2 regions of the Pantoea phytostimulans genome follow, and region 2 is predicted to be linked to the other one. Evidence: predicted binding sites of a transcription regulator. Region 2 holds the regulator's gene; the other holds the start of a gene.
The links. Region 2 encodes Fur, which represses iron uptake genes when iron is present. Its sites were predicted from a motif close to ATAATAATGAGAACNACTATCAA; they were not measured.
Positions count from the first base shown of each region.

Region 1: ACF2G4_RS16555 (isochorismate synthase) is a predicted target of Fur. The motif match lies at 3,654-3,676, and genes of this name have one in related genera.

Region 1 covers NZ_CP173698.1:3,544,793-3,550,311, reverse strand. Annotated here, with positions in the region: gene fepG (iron-enterobactin ABC transporter permease) at 1-181, opposite strand, end outside; gene fepD (Fe(3+)-siderophore ABC transporter permease) at 178-1,167, opposite strand; gene entS (enterobactin transporter EntS) at 1,313-2,563, shown strand; gene fepB (Fe2+-enterobactin ABC transporter substrate-binding protein) at 2,558-3,526, opposite strand; gene ACF2G4_RS16555 (isochorismate synthase) at 3,704-4,882, shown strand; gene ACF2G4_RS16550 ((2,3-dihydroxybenzoyl)adenylate synthase) at 4,893-5,519, shown strand, end outside.
Region 2 covers NZ_CP173698.1:314,779-320,297, forward strand. Annotated here, with positions in the region: gene glnS (glutamine--tRNA ligase) at 1-1,302, shown strand, start outside; gene ACF2G4_RS01500 (hypothetical protein) at 1,539-1,934, shown strand; gene fur (ferric iron uptake transcriptional regulator) at 1,994-2,437, opposite strand; gene fldA (flavodoxin FldA) at 2,787-3,317, opposite strand; gene ybfE (LexA regulated protein) at 3,453-3,728, opposite strand; gene ybfF (esterase) at 3,895-4,659, opposite strand; gene seqA (replication initiation negative regulator SeqA) at 4,911-5,459, shown strand; gene pgm (phosphoglucomutase (alpha-D-glucose-1,6-bisphosphate-dependent)) at 5,485-5,519, shown strand, end outside.

The DNA.
Region 1 (5,519 bases), 760 kb from region 2:
TCAACACGCGTGGCATGCGCCATTCGATCACGATTAACTGGATATTGCGTGCTGCATCGCCATTAATCACTTGCCACAGCTGCTCAGCGGAAATCGGTAAGGTCCCGCGCGTTACGCCTAAAAAGGCCAGCAACAGGCACGCGACCAGCAGGACAATGCTGTTGATCATCATCCGACTCATATTTGCCCTCTTCCCAGTTTGCGTCGTACTAACACAATCAACATGGGTGCGCCAAGAATCGCGGTAACAATCGAAACACGCAGTTCACCCGGTACCGCTATGCGGCCCAGAATATCGGCAGCGAGCAGCAGGCAAGGCGTCATCAATAAAGTAGCCGGCAGCAGCCAGCGGTGATCGTTGCCCACCAGCCAGCGCGCTAAATGAGGCGTCATCAATCCAACGAACGCAATCGGCCCAACGGCAGCGGTTGCTGCCCCGCTGAGCAGCGCAATTGCCAGCAGTCCAAACAGTTGCGTGCGTGCCACGCGCGTGCCCAGCGCGGTCGCCATATCACCGCCCATGCTCAGGCTATTTAAGGATCGTGCCAGAAGCAGCGCCACGGCACAGCCAATCACAACCGCAGGAAAGGTGGTTTTCAGGACAGAGAAGTTGCGGATATCGAGCGAGCCGCTGTGCCAAAAGCGCAGATGATCGTAGATTTCAGGATTCAGCAGCGATAAGCCGGAGGTCAAGCCTTCAAGCACTGCGCCGAGCGCCACGCCCGCCAGCGTCAGGCGAACCGGGTTCACGCGGCCGCCGCCGAGCGCGCCCGTTAAGGCCACCAGCAAAGAGGCGATCAGCGCACCGGCAAAAGCAAAGCCGAGCCAGTCCAGCGGTGAATCTGCGCCAAACAGCGCTATGCCAATCACCACGGCAAAGCCCGCGCCAGCGTTGACCCCCAGAATACCGGGATCGGCGAGCGGATTACGCGTCAGGCTCTGCATCAAAGCGCCAGCAATGCCCAGCGCAATTCCCGCTAATAAGCCCGCCAGGGTTCGCGGCAAGCGCGCATCACGTACTATTACGCAGTCGGCGCTGGTGCAGCTTGAAAACAGCGCGTGCGTGACATCATGTAAAGCAATAGATTTTGCTCCCAGCATTAAACTGAGCGCAAGAAGCAGCAACAGCAGCATCCCTGAACCTGCTATCGCACGGAGTTGGCGCATAACGTTTTAAACCTTCACTGATCAACGACACTGCGGGCAAGCCACTTTGATAATGATACTTATTATCGTTATTACTCGTATTTTTGTATGTTACCATGACTTATTCACTCAATGACGAGGAAAATCGGCGTTTATAGGCGATGAAATGAACAAACCCTCCTACTTTATCGATCTCAGCCTGCTTAAAACACATCCCGCTTTTCGCGCCGTGTTTATTGCTCGCTTTATCTCCATTGTTTCGCTCGGCATGCTAGCCGTTGCCGTTCCGGTACAAATTCAACAACTCACCCATTCGCCGCTGTTGGTCGGGTTATCCGTCACGTTGGCAGGCGCGGGAATGTTTATCGGCCTGCTTACCGGTGGCGTATTAGCCGATCGCTATGAACGTCGTCGTCTTATTCTGTTTGCCCGCTCCACCTGCGGCTTGGGTTTTGTCGCGCTGTGCATTAATGCGCTGCTGCCTGAACCTTCGGTAATCGCGGTCTTTGCGCTGGGATTGTGGGACGGCTTTTTTGGCGCGATTGGCGTAACGGCGCTGCTGGCCGCCACGCCCGCGCTGGTAGGCCGTGAAAACATCATGAAAGCGGGCGCGATTACTATGTTAACAGTGCGCTTTGGCTCTATTCTTTCGCCAGCCATTGCAGGATTAGTGATTGCCCACGGCAGCGTCGCCTGGAATTATGGGTTAGCCGCTTTCGGTACGCTACTGACGGTGTTAACGCTGTTGAGATTACCGGCGTTATCTCCGCCGCCTCAGCCGCGAGAACATCCGCTTAAAGCCTTAGCCACCGGCGTGCAATTTCTGTTTGCCAGCCCGATTGTCGGCATGGTTGCGCTGATTGGGGCGTTGGTCACGTTAGCCAGCGCGGTACGGGTGCTTTATCCATCGTTGGCACCGCATTGGCAGGTTGACCTTGATCAGCTCGGGCTGATGTATGCCGCCGTGCCGCTCGGCGCTGCCGTAGGCGCGCTAACCAGCGGGCGACTGACCCATTCGTCGCGTCCGGGTCTCTTAGTATTAGCCAGCGCGATTGCAGCCTTTATCGCCCTCGGCTTGTTTAGCCTGATGCCACGCTTTGAATTGGGGTTGGTTTGTTTGGTGGCGTTTGGCTACTTCAGCGCGATCAACAGCCTGGTACAGTACGCGATGATCCAAACCTTGACGCCGGATGCGCTGTTAGGTCGCATTAATAGCTTGTGGACGGCGCAGAACGTCACAGGCGATGCAATAGGCGCTGCCATCCTTGGTTCAATGGGTTCTTTGCTGCTGCCGCAACAGGCGGCAAGCCTGTTTGGTTTTGCTGCCGCGCTGTTGGGTGTGCTGATGTGGTTGGTAATGGGACAGTTGCGACGTTATCAACCGCCAGCGCCAAAGCTGGCGGAACAAAGCTTATGATTTAACAAACAGCTGCTCAAGACGCGTCAGCAGGTTGCTGGCGCTGTAATAATCGAGGCGAAACGTGTCCAGACCTAGCGCATAGACCTGCTTTTTTTCTACCGCAGGCGTTTGCTTCAGGAACGGATTATTCATCACCGCATGGGCGGTTTTATCCTCGGCGGCAAACAGCATGTAACTGTTGCCGTTTAGGCCAGCCGCCAGGTTTTCACCCGATAACTGAATAATGTCTTTGCGCTGCCCCATGCTGTGCCCTTGCTGAATATTGACTGGCGGCGTCGCCAGCGTGAAACCCAACTGTTGCAGCAATTTGCCCTGCGCAGATTCAGCAGTCCACAGATTTACCGCGCGCCCATCTCCGTTCCACACCATGGCAGAAACAGGTTGTGGTGGCAGCGTTAATTTACTTTTCAGCGCGTTTTCATGATCGTCAAAAGCTTTGACGCGCGCCGCTGCCTGGGCTTCGTGCCCGGTCGCTTCACCCAAAACACCCACCAGCTGCTGCCAGCTTTTATCGTCATAATTCACCACCAACACCGGCGCGATGGCTGAAAGCTGATCAACCAGCTTGATGGCTGAATCATTGCCTGTTGCACTGACGACGATCAGATCAGGCGCTTCAGCGGCGATCGCTTCTGCACTGGGTTCGCCAATGTATAAACGTTTTACCCCGCGCTGTTTTGCGACATCGCCCCACTGACGAAAGAAACCTTGTGCATCAGCGAGTCGACTATTAGGTGCTGTCGCGCCGCTGGCGATCACTGGTGCATCAATCGCCAATAAAGAACCGGTGAGCGTGACGCTGGTGGAAACAATGCGCGTGGGCGCCTGCTGCAAAGTAATACTGTTTTTGGCGCCCTGCACCGTGCGCGGCCAGCCATTTTCAGCGTGAGCAACGCCACTGAGAACCAGCATGCTGGCGAAAAAGAGGGCGATCATCGCCCAAAAATCCCGTTTATACATAAGATCCAATCCACCTTTAGCTGTGACAAAAACCCTGCTCAATATGCTGATTTAGCATGAAAACGCAGTCGAAACCCCGCGAATTTATTGACACTCCAAACTAATCAACGTAGCTTACAGAGCCACAATACAAATGATAATCATTATTAATTATCTTATCATTTATAGGTGAAAATTATGGTGGAAACGTTGACGTTTGAAAATCCCTTGTTGCAGGATTTCTCGGCGCTGTGCCGTGGCTTTCTGTTTACTTCCCCGTGGCGCAGTCTGACAACCCAAGGCTGTTTCACTACCATTACCACGCCGGTAAAAGATGGCGCGGCGTTGGGCGGGGATTTTCAACAACAATTGCAGCAGCACTTTGCATCTGCAAGAAAACAGGGCATTGCGAATCCGATTCTGGTGGGCGCAATCCCGTTTGACGTCAATCAGCCTTCTGCGCTGTTTATTCCTGAGTCTTATCAAACCTTCAATCGTGCAGATTTAAACGTGCCGCAAACGGCGCCCGAAGAGACGTTGCCGCATGTGCGCCGTCGTACTGCGGTGCCAGATCACGACGCTTTTACTTCGATGGTGGCGCAAGCTGTTGCGGCAACGCAGCGCGGCGATCTGGATAAAGTGGTGCTGTCGCGCTTGATGGATATCGCTACCGAACAGCCCGTTGATACGGCGGCGTTGATGCAACGTATTGTCGCGCAAAACCCTAACAGCTATCACTTCCACCTGCCGCTGCCGGAAGGCGGCGCGTTGGTCGGCGCGAGCCCGGAATTGATGCTGCGTAAACAGGGCCGCGATTTCAGCTCTTGTCCGCTGGCGGGTTCTGCCCGCCGTGAGAATGATAGCCAACGCGACCGCGCCGCCGGCGAAACCTTGATGAACTCTGATAAAGATCGTCATGAACACAAGTTAGTGACCGATGCGATGCGCGAAACGCTGCAACCGCGTAGCCGTTTGCTTTCAGTGCCCACTGTTCCCTCATTAATCACCACATCGACCTTATGGCACCTTGCCACGCAGATTGATGGCGAAGTGCTGGATGAGCAGGAAAATGCGTTGTCGCTGGCGTGCCTGCTGCATCCAACCCCGGCGTTAAGTGGCTTCCCGCACCAGCGCGCTCAGCGCCTGATTCAGGCATTGGAGCCGTTCGAACGCCAGCTGTTTGGCGGTATCGTCGGTTGGTGTGACGATCAAGGCAACGGTGAGTGGGTTGTCACGATTCGTTGCGGCACGGTTAAAGGTGCACGCGTTCAACTTTTTGCTGGCGCAGGTATTGTTGCCGATTCACAACCTGAATCAGAATGGCGTGAAACTGGCGTTAAACTCGATACCATGCTTCGCGCATTTGGACTGCAATAAAGGGTATTCCATGACAATTTCATACAGCCGCTGGCCTGAAGATCTCGCCGCGCGCTACCGCGAAAAAGGTTACTGGCTTGATGTGCCGATGACCGACATTCTGGCACGACATAAAAACAGCGATGCCGTGGCAGTCATTGATGGCGATCGTCAGTTCAGCTATCGTCAGCTCGCTGAACTCAGCGATAACCTGGCTGCTGCGCTGCAAAGACGCGGCCTGAAAAATGGTGATACTGCGCTGGTTCAACTCGGCAACGTGGCGGAGTTTTACCTGACACTGTTTGCCCTGTTTAAAATTGGCGTTGCGCCCGTGAATGCGCTGTTCAGTCATCAACGCACCGAACTCAGCGCCTATGCGAGTCAGATCGAACCGAAACTGTTGATCGCCGATCGCAGCCACGCGCTGTTCGCTGATGACCGCTTTATTGAACAGCTTTGCCGTGAACACGCTTCACTGCAACAGGTTATTCTGCGCAACGATAATCAACCGGAAAATACCCTGGAATCCTTGCTGGCAGAAGCGGCAGGTGAATTCAACGCGACGCCAACTGCAGGCGATGAAGTGGCATTTTTCCAGCTCTCCGGCGGCAGTACCGGTACGCCAAAACTGATTCCGCGCACCCATAACGACTACTAT
Region 2 (5,519 bases):
GATGAACTCACGCCTGAAGAGATTCGTGAGTACCGTGGCACCTTAACGGCGCCGGGTAAAAACAGTCCTTACCGCGATCGTACCCCAGAAGAGAACCTGGCACTGTTTGAAAAAATGCGTGCGGGTGGATTTGAGGAAGGTAAAGCCTGCCTGCGCGCTAAAATCGATATGGCATCTAACTTCATTGTGATGCGCGATCCTGTGCTGTATCGCATTAAGTTTGCTGAACATCATCAGACGGGCAATAAGTGGTGCATCTATCCGATGTATGACTTTACCCACTGCATTTCCGATGCGCTGGAAGGCATTACCCATTCGCTGTGTACGCTGGAATTCCAGGATAACCGTCGTTTGTATGACTGGGTTTTGGATAACATTACTATTCCAGTTCATCCACGTCAGTACGAGTTTTCACGTCTGAATCTGGAATATGCAGTGATGTCGAAGCGTAAGCTGACGCAATTAGTCAGTGAAAAGCATGTAGAAGGCTGGGACGATCCGCGCATGCTGACCGTTTCAGGCCTGCGTCGTCGCGGTTACACGGCGGGCTCTATTCGTGAGTTCTGCCGTCGTATTGGCGTGACCAAACAAGACAATATCGTTGAGATGGCTTCGCTGGAATCGTGTATTCGTGACGATCTGAATGAAAATGCACCTCGTGCTATGGCGGTGTTGGATCCTTTAAAAGTGGTGATTGAGAATTTGCCTGCGGGCCATAACGAAATTATCACTATGCCAAATCATCCAAACAAGCCAGAAATGGGCACGCGCGAAGCTCCGTTTAGCCGTGAAATTTGGATCGATCGTGCTGACTTCCGAGAAGAGGCGAACAAGCAGTACAAGCGTTTGGTGCTGGGTAAAGAAGTACGCCTGCGTAATGCTTATGTGATTCGCGCTGAGCGTGTAGCAAAGGATGAAGACGGCAATATCACTTGCATTTATTGCACGTGCGATGTGGACACGTTAAGTAAAGATCCTGCTGATGGCCGCAAAGTTAAAGGCGTGATTCATTGGGTTTCTGCTGAGCATGCGCTACCTGCCGAATTCCGACTTTACGACCGTTTGTTCAGCGTACCGAATCCTGGTGCGGCAGAAGATTTTCTTGCTGCCATCAACCCAAATTCGTTGGAAATAAAACACGGTTTTGTCGAACCTGGCCTACGAAATGCTGAAGTGACCTCACCTTATCAGTTTGAGCGTGAAGGATATTTCTGTGCTGACAGCGTGTATTCAACGCCTTCACAACTAGTGTTTAACCGCACTGTGGGATTGCGTGATACCTGGGCAAAAATCGGCGATTAAAAATTTCGATTACCGACACGATAAAAAAACAAAAGGGCGATTAATCGCCCTTTTTTATTACTGCGATTCCTGTCAATACAACCAGATATGCTGCTTTACATCAAATTGACCCTGCAAGCATATCTGGGAGAAATCTTAGTTTAGTAAAATTAATCAATTACAAGGTGTGAATTGCTTTTTTTCAGGTAGGCTAAGCGCTCTCAAGCGTTGCTATGCGGGTTAAAAAAGGAAAAAAAATGACCGTTCTCGCCCAGGAAGCTAAACACAGTGTCGTGGTATTACATCAGCTAATTGAACGTATTTTCAATAACACAGCGACCGCGGATGATAGCTTTCATCTTCTGCTTTCGCACTTTCATCCCGACTTTTGTATGGTGACGCCGCAGGGAAGGCAACTGAATTTGAACGAAACTGAAGCGCTTTTTCTTCAGCTGCAAGGACAGCGTGAAGGGATGCGTATTGCGACCAGTGAGCATGTGGTGATTTCTGAGCAAGAAAATGAAGTCATCATTCAATATCGTGAATTGCAAATGATGAACGGTCAAAATCAGAGCCGCATTTCACTGGCGATTTTAGATTGCAGCACCTCGATTCCGCGTTGGCGCTACTTGCAGGAAACGCTCGTTGCCTGAGATTCAGACGCAAAAAAAGCCGGTTATAAACCGGCTTTTTCATATCAGTGCAGAGCAACTTACTTGTCGTGAAGCGTTTCGTCTTCGCGACAATCACCCAGTGAGCAGTGACCGTAAAGATACAAGCTATGGTTGGATAATTTGATGCCATGGCGGGTAGCGATTTCATGCTGGCGCGTTTCAATCGACTCATCGCTGAACTCAATCACTTTGCCGCAATCCAGGCAAATCAGGTGATCGTGGTGATGCTGTTGCGTCAACTCAAAAACAGACTTGCCGCCTTCAAAGTTATGACGGGTTACAATGCCAGCATCATCAAACTGGTTTAATACGCGATAAACCGTTGCCAGACCAATCTCTTCGCCCATATCAATCAGGCGTTTGTATAAATCTTCCGCGCTGACGTGATGGCATTCAGGTTCCTGAAGCACTTCCAGAATTTTAAGTCTGGGCAGCGTGACTTTCAGGCCAGCCTTCTTTAATGCGGTATTGTTGTCAGTCATGCGGATTTTGTCCTGTTACTTTAATCACTTTTGTGGCGCTTGGCCTTGAATGTCGATCTACACCCATTCTCATTTGCGTCTCATTATAGAACCGAAGCAACGAAATGAAAACCGAGTGAAATGCTGGAAATCACCATTAGCTGTGAGGAATTTACCGAGCCGGGGAGGATTTCTACAGAGGTCTGTTAACATTTCGTTCAGCCTCATCTCATATCCAGAGAAATAAGCGGATGACCGATAGGGGTATTCTACAGATTAAACGAAGAAAGTTAAAAAAATGTGGCTATTATTTCTATAGGAATTTCCACTGATTCGATGTGAGCCAGCGCCCACATCGAATCAGTAAGCATTAAGCTTCGATAATCTCTTTGAGCTGTAGCTCATCAAAAATCTGCTTAACCCATTTTTCAACGCGTTCGTTGGTCAATTCTGGCTGGCGATCTTCATCAATCGCTAAACCCAAGAAGTTTTTATCATCGGCCAAGCCTTTGGAGGCTTCAAAGTGATAGCCTTCAGTCGGCCAGTGTCCAACAATCACTGCGCCATTAGGTTCGATAATGTCACGAATGGTGCCCATCGCGTCACAGAAATACTCTGCGTAATCTTCCTGATCGCCACAACCAAACAACGCGACTAATTTGCCGTTGAAGTCGATCTCTTCCAGCGTTGGGAAGAAATCATCCCAGTCGCACTGCGCTTCGCCGTAATACCAGGTTGGGATGCCCAGCAGCAAGATATCAAACGCTGCCAGATCTTCTTTGGTGCTTTTCGCGATGTCATGCACTTCCGCAACGTCTTTACCCAGCTGTTTCTGGATCATTTTTGCAATGTTTTCGGTGTTGCCGGTATCGCTGCCAAAGAAGATGCCTACGAGTGCCATGGGTAAAATAACCTCTTAAATCCTGATGATGAGATGTGTGCTAAAACAGCACATTTCTGCGAATAATAGCAGACGTGACAAAAGCGCGGAACTTGTAAAGCCGTGACATTTGTTTTTGCGTGCGTTTTGCTCGTGTCAGTCTAGTTTGAGTTGTTGCAGCAACATTTGTTCAATCAATTCGCTGCGACTGAGATTGCGCTGTTCCGCCAGCGTATTAAGTGCTTCAACGGCTTCACTGTTCATTTTAAGCTCGACACGGCGTAACCCGCGCCCTTTGTCACGTTTCAGTTGATTGCGTTTATTTATACGCAGCTGTTCATCGCGCGAAAGCGGACTGGTTTTAGGGCGACCGGGACGACGCTCCTCAGCAAACAGATCAAGCGTGGTGCGGTCAGTGTGTTCTTTTGCCATGGCTTAGTGAAACTGAATGGGCGCGAGCGGCGTTTACGCTGCGCAGATTATAAATTATTGGCCCTTACCGCGGCAGAAATAGCCGTCGGCAAATTTTTAGCGCGCCATCATACTCCACGCTAACCGCGTACGCCAATCCTAAACTTTCACCGCCAGGTAATTGCTTTTAAAGCGCAAAAAACCGACGAACACTGCGTAAAACGGCATCAGGTTTCTCAGCATGCACCCAATGTCCCGCTCCGCTAATCACATGTGCATGAGCTGCCGGGAACTGTTTCAGTAAAGCATCGCGATACTGATTATCCAGATAGGCAGAATCACCGCCGCGAATGAATAACGCAGGATGTGGCCAAGCCGGAATATCTTTCCAACCAGAAATGGTCGCGTAATTGTCCCACAGTACCGGCACGTTAAAACGCCATTCTCCATCCTGAAAAGATTTGAGAATGAACTGAATCACGCCTTCTTCATTGATCACGTTGCGCATAACATTAGCCGCTGCACTGCGCAGCTTAACGCCAGATTCTGTGACCGCCCGGATAGCAGCAAAAATTTCATCGTGACGACGAGTTTGATAATCAACCGGAGCGATATCAATCATAACCAACTGTTCAATGCGTTCGGGAGCCAGTGCGCTCATCGTCATGGCTATTTTGCCGCCCATAGAGTGACCTATGACAGAAACGCGATCGATACCATGCGCATCCAGCGTGTCAAACATATCCTGCGCCATTACAGCGTAGTTCATCTCCTCAGAGCGCGGCGACATGCCATGATTACGGACATCAACCTGGATGAGAGGACGATCATCCTTTAATCCACGCGCCAGCACGCCAAGGTTATCAAGGCTACCAAAAAGTCCATGAATAAGCAGGATGGGCTGGGAATCAACAGTAGATTGTTCAGTTTGCAGACGGGCGTTCAAAATCATGGCAAAGTTCTTAAGTTTGAGACCTAAGCTTAGGTTATCATGGATTCACCTTTTCAGGCGCGCCGGTTCCAGCGGCATTAGGACATATTCTGACTTTTGCCCATAAACCGTTTGAATGCTAACAGCCCGCCTGAATTTAACTTTATAATCCTGATGTTAGAATCCGCTCACATTTCGAATTGCCAAACTTTGCTAAGGGCTTTTCAGGTAATGCATGGTTCTGTCATGAGTAAAAAACCGTACGGAATAAGATGAAAACGATCGAAGTTGACGAAGAGCTCTACCGTTATATTGCCAGCCATACGCAACATATTGGCGAAAGCGCATCAGATATTCTGCGTCGCATGCTGAAGTTTACTGCCGGTCAAACGGCACCTGCAGCGGCTGCGCCAAACGCGGCGAAGCCAGACGTGAATGACGCGCAAGCTGCGCGTGTAGAATCGCGCCCGCAAGATCGCGTGCGAGCCATGCGTGAGCTAATGCTTTCTGATGAGTATGCGGAGCAGAAGCGAGCGGTTAATCGCTTTATGCTGATTTTGTCAACACTCTATCGTCTTGATACCGAAGCGTTTGCCGAGGCAACTGCCTCGCTGCAAGGCCGTACTCGCGTTTACTTTGCGGGCGATGAGCACACGCTGTTGCAGAATGGCACCCACACGAAGCCAAAGCACGTTCCTGGCACGCCGTACTGGGTGATCACCAATACCAATACTGGTCGCAAATGCAGCATGGTCGAACACATCATGCTATCAATGCAGTTCCCGCCGGAACTGACAGAGAAAGTTTGCGGCACCATTTAAACTGAAGCGTCAGGGAGAAGCGCCAATGGCCAATCACCCCCGTGCCGGGCAGCCTGCCCA